2 regions of the Solibacillus sp. R5-41 genome follow, and region 1 is predicted to be linked to the other one. Evidence: riboswitches for the same ligand, from Rfam matches in the RefSeq annotation. Region 1 holds a riboswitch; the other holds the start of a gene.
What was found. A riboswitch is a leader RNA that binds a small molecule or an ion and turns the genes downstream of it on or off. The one in region 1 is predicted to bind cyclic di-GMP.
Positions count from the first base shown of each region.

Region 2: it holds a riboswitch for cyclic di-GMP, as region 1 does, so the genes downstream of both, CSE16_RS19550 (hypothetical protein) here and CSE16_RS17765 (response regulator transcription factor) in region 1, are expected to answer to the same signal.

Region 1 covers NZ_CP024123.1:3,591,078-3,596,301, forward strand. The annotation lists gene CSE16_RS17760 (CalY family protein) at 1-613, opposite strand, end outside; cyclic di-GMP riboswitch class II at 1,999-2,082, shown strand; gene CSE16_RS17765 (response regulator transcription factor) at 2,139-2,792, shown strand; gene eno (phosphopyruvate hydratase) at 3,038-4,330, opposite strand; gene gpmI (2,3-bisphosphoglycerate-independent phosphoglycerate mutase) at 4,411-5,224, opposite strand, start outside.
Region 2 covers NZ_CP024123.1:3,959,362-3,964,585, reverse strand. The annotation lists gene groL (chaperonin GroEL) at 1-1,031, shown strand, start outside; cyclic di-GMP riboswitch class I at 1,675-1,761, shown strand; gene CSE16_RS19550 (hypothetical protein) at 1,904-2,278, shown strand; gene CSE16_RS19545 (hypothetical protein) at 2,322-3,035, shown strand; gene CSE16_RS19540 (methyl-accepting chemotaxis protein) at 3,081-4,172, shown strand; gene CSE16_RS19535 (cell wall hydrolase) at 4,684-5,124, shown strand.

The DNA.
Region 1 (5,224 bases):
ATTTGGCTACGCCATCACCTTGTTTAGCTTCAAAGTTCCAAGTCAATTCCAAAGAATCGCCTTGGAATTGGTTTTGATCCGCGTCATTTTCAACAAATTCAAATTGGACCGCCAGTGTGTCAGTATCTCCAGTTTTCAAACCACCTTGTTCTTCAAACCATGGAATAAAGATTTTATTGGCAACAGCGTCTGGTGTCATACCCTGCAAATCTGCAAGAGTGGTTTTGTAAATCACATTGCCCGCTTCAGTCCATGGTCCAGAAATATCTTTATCTGGATTCCACATGAAGTTAACTCGGATATGTTTTCCGAAATCTTCTACATTATCACCTTTTGCATCCGTTACAGCGTATTTTGTTTCAAGCAACACATTTGCAATGTCGAGTGTTCCATCATTTTTTAAATCAAATATTCGAGTCATCCAGTCTCCAGGCTTAATATTATCTACATTAATAATTTCCGTAGGGTTTAGTGATAAATCCAATGTACCTGCAGCGAAAGTATTCGTACTTGTTTCTGTATCACTGAAATAAGCATAAGTTCCTCCACCGATCATACTTACAGCTAATGCTCCAGTTGCGATACCCATTGCTAACTTCTTTTTAAGATTCATTTTAATTTCCTCCAATAAGTTTTAGTTTTTTTTAATTGCGTTTACTTTGCTCTTACCTGTGTCTTGTAAGAAATCGTTTTTCTTATTAGATGTTGGGTATGAGTTTTCTTTCACCTGTGATAAGGCAGTCTTGACTCTATGCACCATTTTCATAGTTCGGCAGCTTTTTAAAGCTTCCAAATTCCCTCCCCTTTTAGAAACTCACTTAACTTACTATGAAAGTGGAACTATGTTCAGTATAGACAGAACCAAAAAATTCCTCTCCCCTCTATTGGGTGATTTTTGGCATTTTGACCTTCTACTTTCGTAGGGAAACTTATGGTATACTTTCGTTCCATTCCATATAACACCAATTAGTTATATACCCTTTATAAATGTTGATATATCAATGACTTACACCATTTTTTAGTGTCTAGTTTTTTTACAATTTCATGAATACACCGTTATTTTCCATTGAAATATTTTAAAAAAAATTTTAATTACCTCGCTAACTAACAAACCAAAAACCGGTAAATATCACCTTTATTTACTGTCGTATTTCCATTCATATTGAATGTTTGTGATGTTTATATTGACCTACCTTCCCATGTGCATTGGCATCTAGCGCATATATTTCGTCATACGTTTGTTCTATTCAAAAGACAGGGGTTAATGATACTCCATTCGCGACTCGTTGGTTTTTTAAATCATGTTCGAATAATGAAATGGGTGCTGACTTTACTATTTCATATTCTTATGTGGACTTCGGATCGAATTAAGATGACTGGGACAACATCCATTCCAACTGCAGATCATTAGCATTCATTTTTTTGGCTAGCTCATCTAATTATCCTAATAATTCGTAGTGCTATTCCTACATCAATTTATTGTAAGAGTGGTGTAGCGAAATCAAATTTAGCCAACACATACCCTACTTTTAGTCCAATGGGTGCTGCAAAATTACTACTAATTGTTGTGTCTTTTGTAGTTACGGACATTCTATTCCAGCTATTAACGGTTCAACAGTCGTATTTACACTATCGTTGTGTAGCAAATTGATATGAAACGACGAAATAAACAATAAGATTGCAAAGAAAGTGCTTTACACCCCCTAAAATCTGACAAAAAATCAAAAAATAATTAAGTATAATAAAAATAATAATAAAAAAATAAAAGAATTTTATTTTTTTAACTTTTTAACCCATTTTTAACATTTCTCATTTAAAATTTTTTTTAGAATCATTTTAAAAGAAGCATTTTTCAAAGTATTTATTTCCGAACCAAATTCTACAATGAATATACAGAAAATTACGTCATCTAAAGACTTTCATTTCTTCGCGAACCTAAATTTAATTCCAAGCTAACATTATTACTAAAGAAGCAAAATAATAAGAACAGGAAAAGATTTTATTTTGGGAGACTAGGAAATACATCCTCTATTTGGGCACCTTGGATGTATGAAGTCAGTGGTGCAACCGGCCTCATTTCATTTGAAAGTCTTTAAAAAGAAGCACTCTTTTAATTTGAGTGGGGAGGCAATTTATTGATGAAAATCTTATTGGTGGATGAACAAGCAATCATCCGTAGGGGGTTAATTTCCATTCTATCATCAGAGGATAAATTGGAAATTTCCGGAGAAGCAAGTAGTACTCAAGAAGCACTTCATTTGATGCAAAGCGAAAGACCGGATTTGACTATTGTTGATTTCCATTTAGGAAATGAATGTGGATTAGAATTGATTAATGAAGCGAGAAAATTAGGATGTACCTCCAAATTTGCGATCCTTACCTATTCAAAAGATCGTGAATCATTTCAACGCGCAATGGCAATGGATGTAGATGGCTATATTTCACTAAACTCACATCCCGAAGAACTCATTTATGCCTTTCAATTGATTCAAAAAGGAAGGAAATATTATGACCCGGACATAATAGACATGCTCGTGCAAACACAAAAGAAACACCGAATGGATACCAACCTTGTAGAGCTTCTCACTTCTAAGGAAAGAGAAGTATTGCAAAAACTTGGGATGGGATTTTCGAATAAACAAATAGCCAAAAACCTATTCATTTCAGAAAATACGGTGAAAAAGCATGTTAGCCAAATTTTATCGAAATTGGACCTTAGTGATCGTACACAAGTTGCGCTCTATGCGAATGAAACAGGATTGGTACAATATAATTATGTTGTGCCGTTTTAATAATGCGTTCCTAAAACTTAAACTAGTATTGCATGCTGGGAAATAGTTTTAACAATCTTAAATATTCTCGTACTCTAAGCTTGCGAAGAGAAGAAAAGCGCTTATTTTGATAGGGACTAACTATTGTCACACACCTTTTGTCTATTAACAGTAACTGTAGCCAAGCTAACCCTCTTCTCCAAAAAAAAAGCACTCAAACAACGGATTTTCTCCTCCGTGTTTGAGTGCTTTTAAAATTGAATAAATTATTTAATATTATAGAAAGAGTTTAAACCTTCGTAGCGTGCTGTTGCACCTAGTTGGTCTTCGATGCGTAATAATTGGTTGTATTTTGCAACGCGGTCTGTACGAGATGGTGCACCTGTTTTAATTTGACCAGCGTTTGTAGCTACTGCGATGTCTGCAATTGTCGCGTCTTCTGATTCACCAGAACGGTGCGAGATAACGGCTGTATAGCCAGCGCGTTTTGCCATTTCGATCGCTTCGAACGTTTCAGTTAATGTACCGATTTGGTTCACTTTAACTAAAATTGAGTTACCAACGCCTTGTTCGATACCTTCAGCAAGTTTCGCTGTGTTAGTAACGAATAGATCGTCTCCTACTAATTGTACGCGGTTACCGATGCGCTCAGTTAATAATTTGTGACCAGCCCAGTCGTTTTCGTCTAAGCCGTCTTCGATTGAGATGATTGGGTATTTAGAAGTTAATTCTTCGTACCAAGCAACCATTTCTTCTGAAGTACGAACTACGCCTTCACCTTTTAAATGGTACTTGCCGTCTTCTTTGTTATATAACTCTGAAGATGCTACGTCCATTGCTAAGCGAATTTCTTCGCCTGCTTTGTAACCTGCTTTTTCGATTGCTTCTAAAATTACTGTTATCGCTTCTTCGTTTGAGCCTAAGTTTGGAGCAAAACCGCCTTCATCCCCAACAGCAGTGTTGTAACCTTTTTCTTTTAATACCGCTTTTAAGTGGTGGAAAATTTCTGTACCCATGCGTAATGCGTGTTTGAAGTTTTCAGCACCTACTGGCATAATCATGAACTCTTGCACGTCTACGTTATTATCTGCGTGCTCACCACCATTGATGATGTTCATCATTGGTACTGGTAATTGTTTTGAGTTGAAGCCACCAAGGTATTGGTATAATGGCACATCAAGGTAATCTGCTGCTGCATGTGCAACGGCCATTGATACACCAAGGATTGCGTTGGCACCTAATTTACCTTTGTTTTCTGTACCGTCAAGTGCGATTAACGCTTGGTCGATCACAACTTGGTCTAATACTGAATATTGGTTTTCTAATTCTTCGGCGATTAGCGTGTTGACATTTTCAACTGCTTTTTCAACGCCTTTACCTAAATAACGGCCTTTGTCGCCATCGCGTAATTCTACTGCTTCATATTCACCAGTTGATGCACCAGATGGCACGATTGCGCGACCGAATGCGCCTGATTCTGTAAATACTTCTACTTCTACTGTCGGGTTACCGCGAGAGTCTAAAACTTCACGAGCATATACTTGAGTAATGAATGGCATAATAAAAATCTCCTCTTTAAGTAAAATTGATAAGTTGCCTGCCTAGTTGCACAAGCTATATAATTAGCCAAAATCAATAATTAATCTTGATTTGTTGGCAAAATTAATGATTTCCCTGTCATTTCAACAGGTTGTTCAATTGTTAATAACTGTAGCATTGTTGGTGCTAAGTCTGCTAAAACGCCATCTTGATGTAATACCACACCCGGCTTCGTCACAATAACAGGAACCGGATTTGTCGTATGGGCTGTCATCGGATGATCATCTAGTGTTATGACCTCATCTGAATTTCCGTGGTCCGCTGTAATAATTGCCTTACCGCCTTTTGCGATAATTGCATCTACCACTTTCCCTAAGCATTCATCTACAACTTCAATCGCTTTAATTGTAGGCTCTAGCATACCTGAGTGTCCAACCATATCTGGATTGGCAAAGTTTAATATAATTGCATCAAATTTATCTGCTGCAATTGCTTGAAGCAGTGCATCTGTCACTTCATAAGCACTCATCTCAGGCTGTAAGTCATACGTCGCTACTTTTGGCGAATTAATTAAAATACGCTCTTCCCCATCAAAATTAGCTTCACGACCACCGCTCATAAAGAACGTTACGTGCGGATATTTCTCCGTTTCGGCAATGCGCAATTGCGTTTTACCTGCCTTCGAAATAACTTCACCTACTGTATTATCGAGGTTATTTGATTGGAACGCCACCTCTGCATGCACCTCATCACTATAGTGCGTGAATGAGACGAATTTTACGTTCGATGGTTGCTTGTTTGAAAGCTCGAAACTTGCAAAGCTTTCATTCGTAAATACAGTTGAAAGCTGAATTGCACGGTCTGGACGGAAATTAAAGAAAATTACTGCATCATTTGTATCGACTGTCGCAACA
Region 2 (5,224 bases), 370 kb from region 1:
TGACAGATACAGACAAAATGGAAGCGGTACTAGATAACCCATTCGTTTTAATTACAGATAAAAAAATCGCAAGCATTCAAGAGATTTTACCAGTGCTTGAGCAAGTTGTACAACAAGGTCGTCCAATTTTAATTATTGCGGAGGACGTTGAAGGGGAAGCATTAGCAACTCTTGTAGTGAATAAACTTCGCGGTACATTCAATGCCGTAGCAGTAAAAGCACCAGGCTTTGGTGACCGTCGTAAAGCAATGCTAGAAGATATTGCGATTCTTACAGGTGGTCAAGTGATTACACAAGATCTTGGCTTAGATTTAAAAACAGCAGACTTAACTTCATTAGGTCGCGCGGTAAAAGTAATCGTTTCAAAAGATAATACAACGATCGTTGAAGGCGCTGGTAACACAGATGCAGTAGCAGCACGCGTGAATCAAATTCGTATGCAGCTTGCTGAAACGACTTCAGAGTTCGATAAAGAAAAATTACAAGAGCGCTTAGCAAAATTAGCAGGCGGTGTTGCCGTTATTAAAGTAGGGGCAGCAACAGAAACAGAATTAAAAGAACGTAAATTACGCATCGAGGACGCACTGAACTCAACACGTGCGGCAGTAGAAGAAGGTATCGTATCAGGTGGTGGTACAGCCCTTCTTAATGTATATGGTGCAGTAGTGAACGTGCTTGAAGAAGTAGAAGGTGATGTAGCTACGGGTGTGAAAATCATTTTACGTGCATTAGAAGAACCAGTACGTCAAATTGCTGAGAATGCGGGTCTTGAAGGTTCAATCATCGTAGACCGCCTAAAGCGAGAAGAAGTAGGAATTGGCTTCAATGCAGCAACAGGTGAATGGGTAAACATGATTGAAGCAGGCGTAGTAGACCCAGCAAAAGTAACGCGTTCAGCTTTACAAAATGCTGCATCAGTCGCTTCACTATTCCTTACAACGGAAGCAGTAGTAGCAGACATCCCAGAAGCAGGCGGCGGTATGGGTATGCCTGATATGGGTGGCATGGGTGGCATGGGCGGCATGATGTAACAAGCCGCTTGAACCCTTGATATGACTGGGTTTTATGTAAGGTGAAAGTGTGATGTTAACATTTTGCTAACATAAAAGATTTTAACGGAGGCTTCTCAAAAGTTCACTGAACTTTTGGGAGGCTTCTTTTTCATTTACTTTGTCATGTTACTTGGTAATTTGATCATCTGAATGGCCAAGACTCTCCATAATCTTTTCTGGTGCAACACTGCCAATGTCCTTAATTCTGGAGTATTACCTATCGCATAAGCCAAATTAACTTGAATAGTAGCGCATTCCCTTAACAAGTTGCATCGTAATGAGAGTTAGTCTGGATATACTCCTGATAAGAGCATATAAAACAGTGGGAGAGTGGGGACGGATAGAAGAATCAAAACATTTACAACAAAACAAATGTGTAGAAAAAAAGAAAATACATTTATTATGCTCTTTTACTTTTCCTGCAATTAAGGGAAATTACAAACTTCCTCTTTATGTGATAGCCTAATGGTACTTTATTTGTCAATTCCTTCTAATGTTTATCAAGAATCCCTTGAATTAATCCAGTATTCTTTCGGAAAAAGTACTAGTATAGATAAAAAGTAATAAGTAATTTATACTGTTAAATTGATAGGTTAATAGACATTCTGATTATTTATCTTTAAATAAAAACGGGCAAACTTATCGAAAGGTAAGGACGCAAAGCTACGAGTCTTAAATCCTTTTGGATAATGATAGTCGGGTTGCCAAGATAAGAAGTGGTTATTTGGCTACCCTCGTTTTTTGTTGGGGTAGTTTTTTCGTTTAAAAGAAGTGCTGTAATGAACGGCAGCTTACATTGTCAGGTCATAGATATAGAGACAGTAGATAAGTAATAGAAAAGGAGGTTTAAAATGATAGTTGTAAATGAACCAAAATATAAAATGGCAATTTATGAAGCGAAAAAAGAAGTACATGTTCAAATTCTAGGGTTTATTAAAGACGATCTTGTTGAGGGATATTTAAAGCATTTACAAGAAACTGTAGGTAAGGTACATAAACTTACTTATAGGTTAGTAGTTGATGCAACCTACCAATCACCGCTTCCTTCTAAGACTGCTGCAGGACTTGGAGAGACTTTCTTGTTTTACGTTTCTCTTGGCTTTAAAGATATTGCCATTGTAAATTCTAAATCTAAAATTTCTTCAGTACAAATTCGAAATGCTATTGAGACAATTGATTTCCCTGGAAGAGTGGTCAATCATGTTTCTGAAACGGATTCACGCTAATTTTTAAATAAACAACCCTAATTCGGAGAGGAATAACATCACGATGCAAACAACAGCAGATTTATACACAATTGAAATCCTTACAAAGGATCAACCAGAATTAATTGAAAAGACAGCAGAATGTTTAGCTAAGACATTTATTGGAGTAGAAGTTGGTGGGAAATGGATACAAGAGCCGATAATTGGATACGCCTTAAATTTACCTTACGAAGATTGGTATCAGTTTACGAAGGAATATATCGAGACATATGCTCATCAAGGTTATTGTGCTGTAGCGTTAGATAACGAAAAAAATGTTTTAGGCGCACTAGTTGGGGATACCAATGCCTTTGAAATTAATGAAGGTGACATTTTTGAAGGCACGTTTGCTGACATGAATATCGTAATGCGTGTGTTAGAGGATATCGATAAACGTTTCCTAGATGATTATAAAAAACGTTACGGAAAAGATTTGGAAGATGGGGAAGCGTTACATATCTTTTTACTAGGTATAATTGCTGAGCATAGTCGTCATGAAATTGTACAAAGCTTAGGTGATGTATTAATAAAAAAGGCAAGTGAAGAAGGATTAAAACTTGTACTAGCTGAAGCGACGAATCCGAAGTCAATACGCGTGCTGGAGAAGTATCATGGCCTAACAAAATATGTAGATTTAGAAGGGAATTTTATTGTTCATAAATATGAAAACAATGAAAAACTAAGTAAAATTCCATCGACTACAGCAGATGGAATTTATATCGTTGCAAAAGAGCTATAAAGCTTTATGAATAATACGTTAGTAGAATAGGAGATTTACTTTTTAATGGAAGTTATCATGCTAGGAACTATTGTCGTTTTATTATGTACAACTTTGTACTTTTCTTACCAATATTTTATGCTCAAACGACATTCTCATTTAAATAATGTGGCTACAAACGAAATGAATGAACTATCAGCAGGTCAAGTAAGAGAGCAATTTCAGTTATTTGCAAAAAATGTGAATGAAAAAGGTAAAACTCTTACTGAACATGGGGAATATGCAGCTGAGAAGGCTGATATTGTTAGGGCTGCAATCGATGAGGTAGGCAAAGGGTTAAAAAAACAATTAGTAGCTACTGAAGAGAGTTCTACTTCTATTGAAGATATGACAGAAGCTATTGAAGACCTATCTATAAGATCAAACCAAATTTCTGAACAATCGAATACTACATTAGAATTGACACAAGACGGTAACGAAAAGTTAAAAGATTCGATGGTTAGAATGGAGCAATTTAATCAAACGATTAATACAACATCTAGTGCCATCAATATACTTGGAGAAAAATCGCACGAAATTGGTAAGATTGTTAAGGTGATTACTGGGATTTCAGAGCAAATAAATTTATTAGCACTGAACGCGGCTATCGAAGCAGCTCGTGCAGGTGAACACGGTAAAGGGTTTGCTGTAGTTGCTGGTGAAGTTCGTAAATTAGCCGAACAATCACGTCAGTCATCTTCAGAAGTATCGAATATTGTAAAGAATATTCAAGAAGAGACGGACCGCGTTGTAATATCGATGAAGCAAGGAACAGAAGAATTTGCACAAACGAATACAACAATTTTAGAAGTTGGTATAATGTTCGAAAAAATTTTAGAAACTACAAAAACTATTGCTGAAAATAATTCTAATGCATCTGCAAGTACCGAAGAATTATCTTCAGGCTCACAGCAAATTATGGCAGCAATTAGAGAAATTGCTTTTATTTCTCAAGAATCAGTTGAAATGTTTGAAGAGCTAATTGATATTAGCGATGATGAATTAAATACAATGGAAAATTTAGTTCAAGAAGCAAAAAATCTGATAGAGCTAAAAAATGATAAAAAACTTTTGTCATTAGAAAATAATGTTGAAACTGTGAATTTAAAAAGGGTTTAACGTACTGTAAAAAGCCAATGCAGTTGTATAGAGAACTATTTATCTCTCATCATGAAAAATATTCCTAGTATATTCAAAGTGAGACTTGGGGAAATATAAAAGTGGTATCTATGGTGAAAGTGAAATGCTATTATAGTGGACTATAATCCAGGCTTCTCATTAGTTGTATAAACTATTGAGGAGCCACTTTTTTATATGTATATTGGTTTAGTCATTTTTCTTAATTTAACATCAGGATGTCCTTGCCTGTTCATAAACTATTCGAATGCATCTCTGATCTTTGCAAGCCTATCGCCTGTCGGTAATACGAGTTGCCATTAAACAAATGGAGCCAAAGATGAGAGAAAGATGAAACAAACAATACGGTTGGCAATTGGGACAGCGCTTTTTTTGAATAGTGTTTACGTTTCTACTATAAATGGAGAATTTTTTTGCTAAATATAAATAAGTGCATAAAAAAGAATGACATCAATTTATAATTTTTTCATACTATATGTATGAGGTGGGAAAATTGGCAAGAGTTAAATACAGAGATGCAGACATTGATTTAATGGCTAGGATGATGCGAGCAGAAGCCGTGGGTGAAGGAAATCAAGGGATGTTATATGTTGGAAATGTCATTGTTAATCGTGCTGTAGCCGACTGTTCAGATTTTAAAGATGTCAGAACAATTGAAGATGTTATTTTTCAAATACAAGGTGGAAATTATTCTTTTGAAGCAGTTCAAAAAGGGAATCTGTTTTATCAAAGAGCGAGACCTAATGAACAAAGATTAGCAGAACAGAATTTGAAATATTGGAGAGAACATCCAGCGAAATACGCACTTTGGTATTTTAATCCATATGCTCCTTGTCCTCCAACATGGTACGGCCAACCTTTTACCGGACAGTTTAAAAATCATTGCTTTTATGAACCAGCCCCTGGAACATGTGAAAGTGTTTATATAGGTTAGGCTGTCTAGGAGCCTGTATGGTAATGATTTATACAGACATAGAGTTTTTAAGAAATAACGAAAAATAGCGGAATTTCTCTATTTTTATACAGAGAAATTC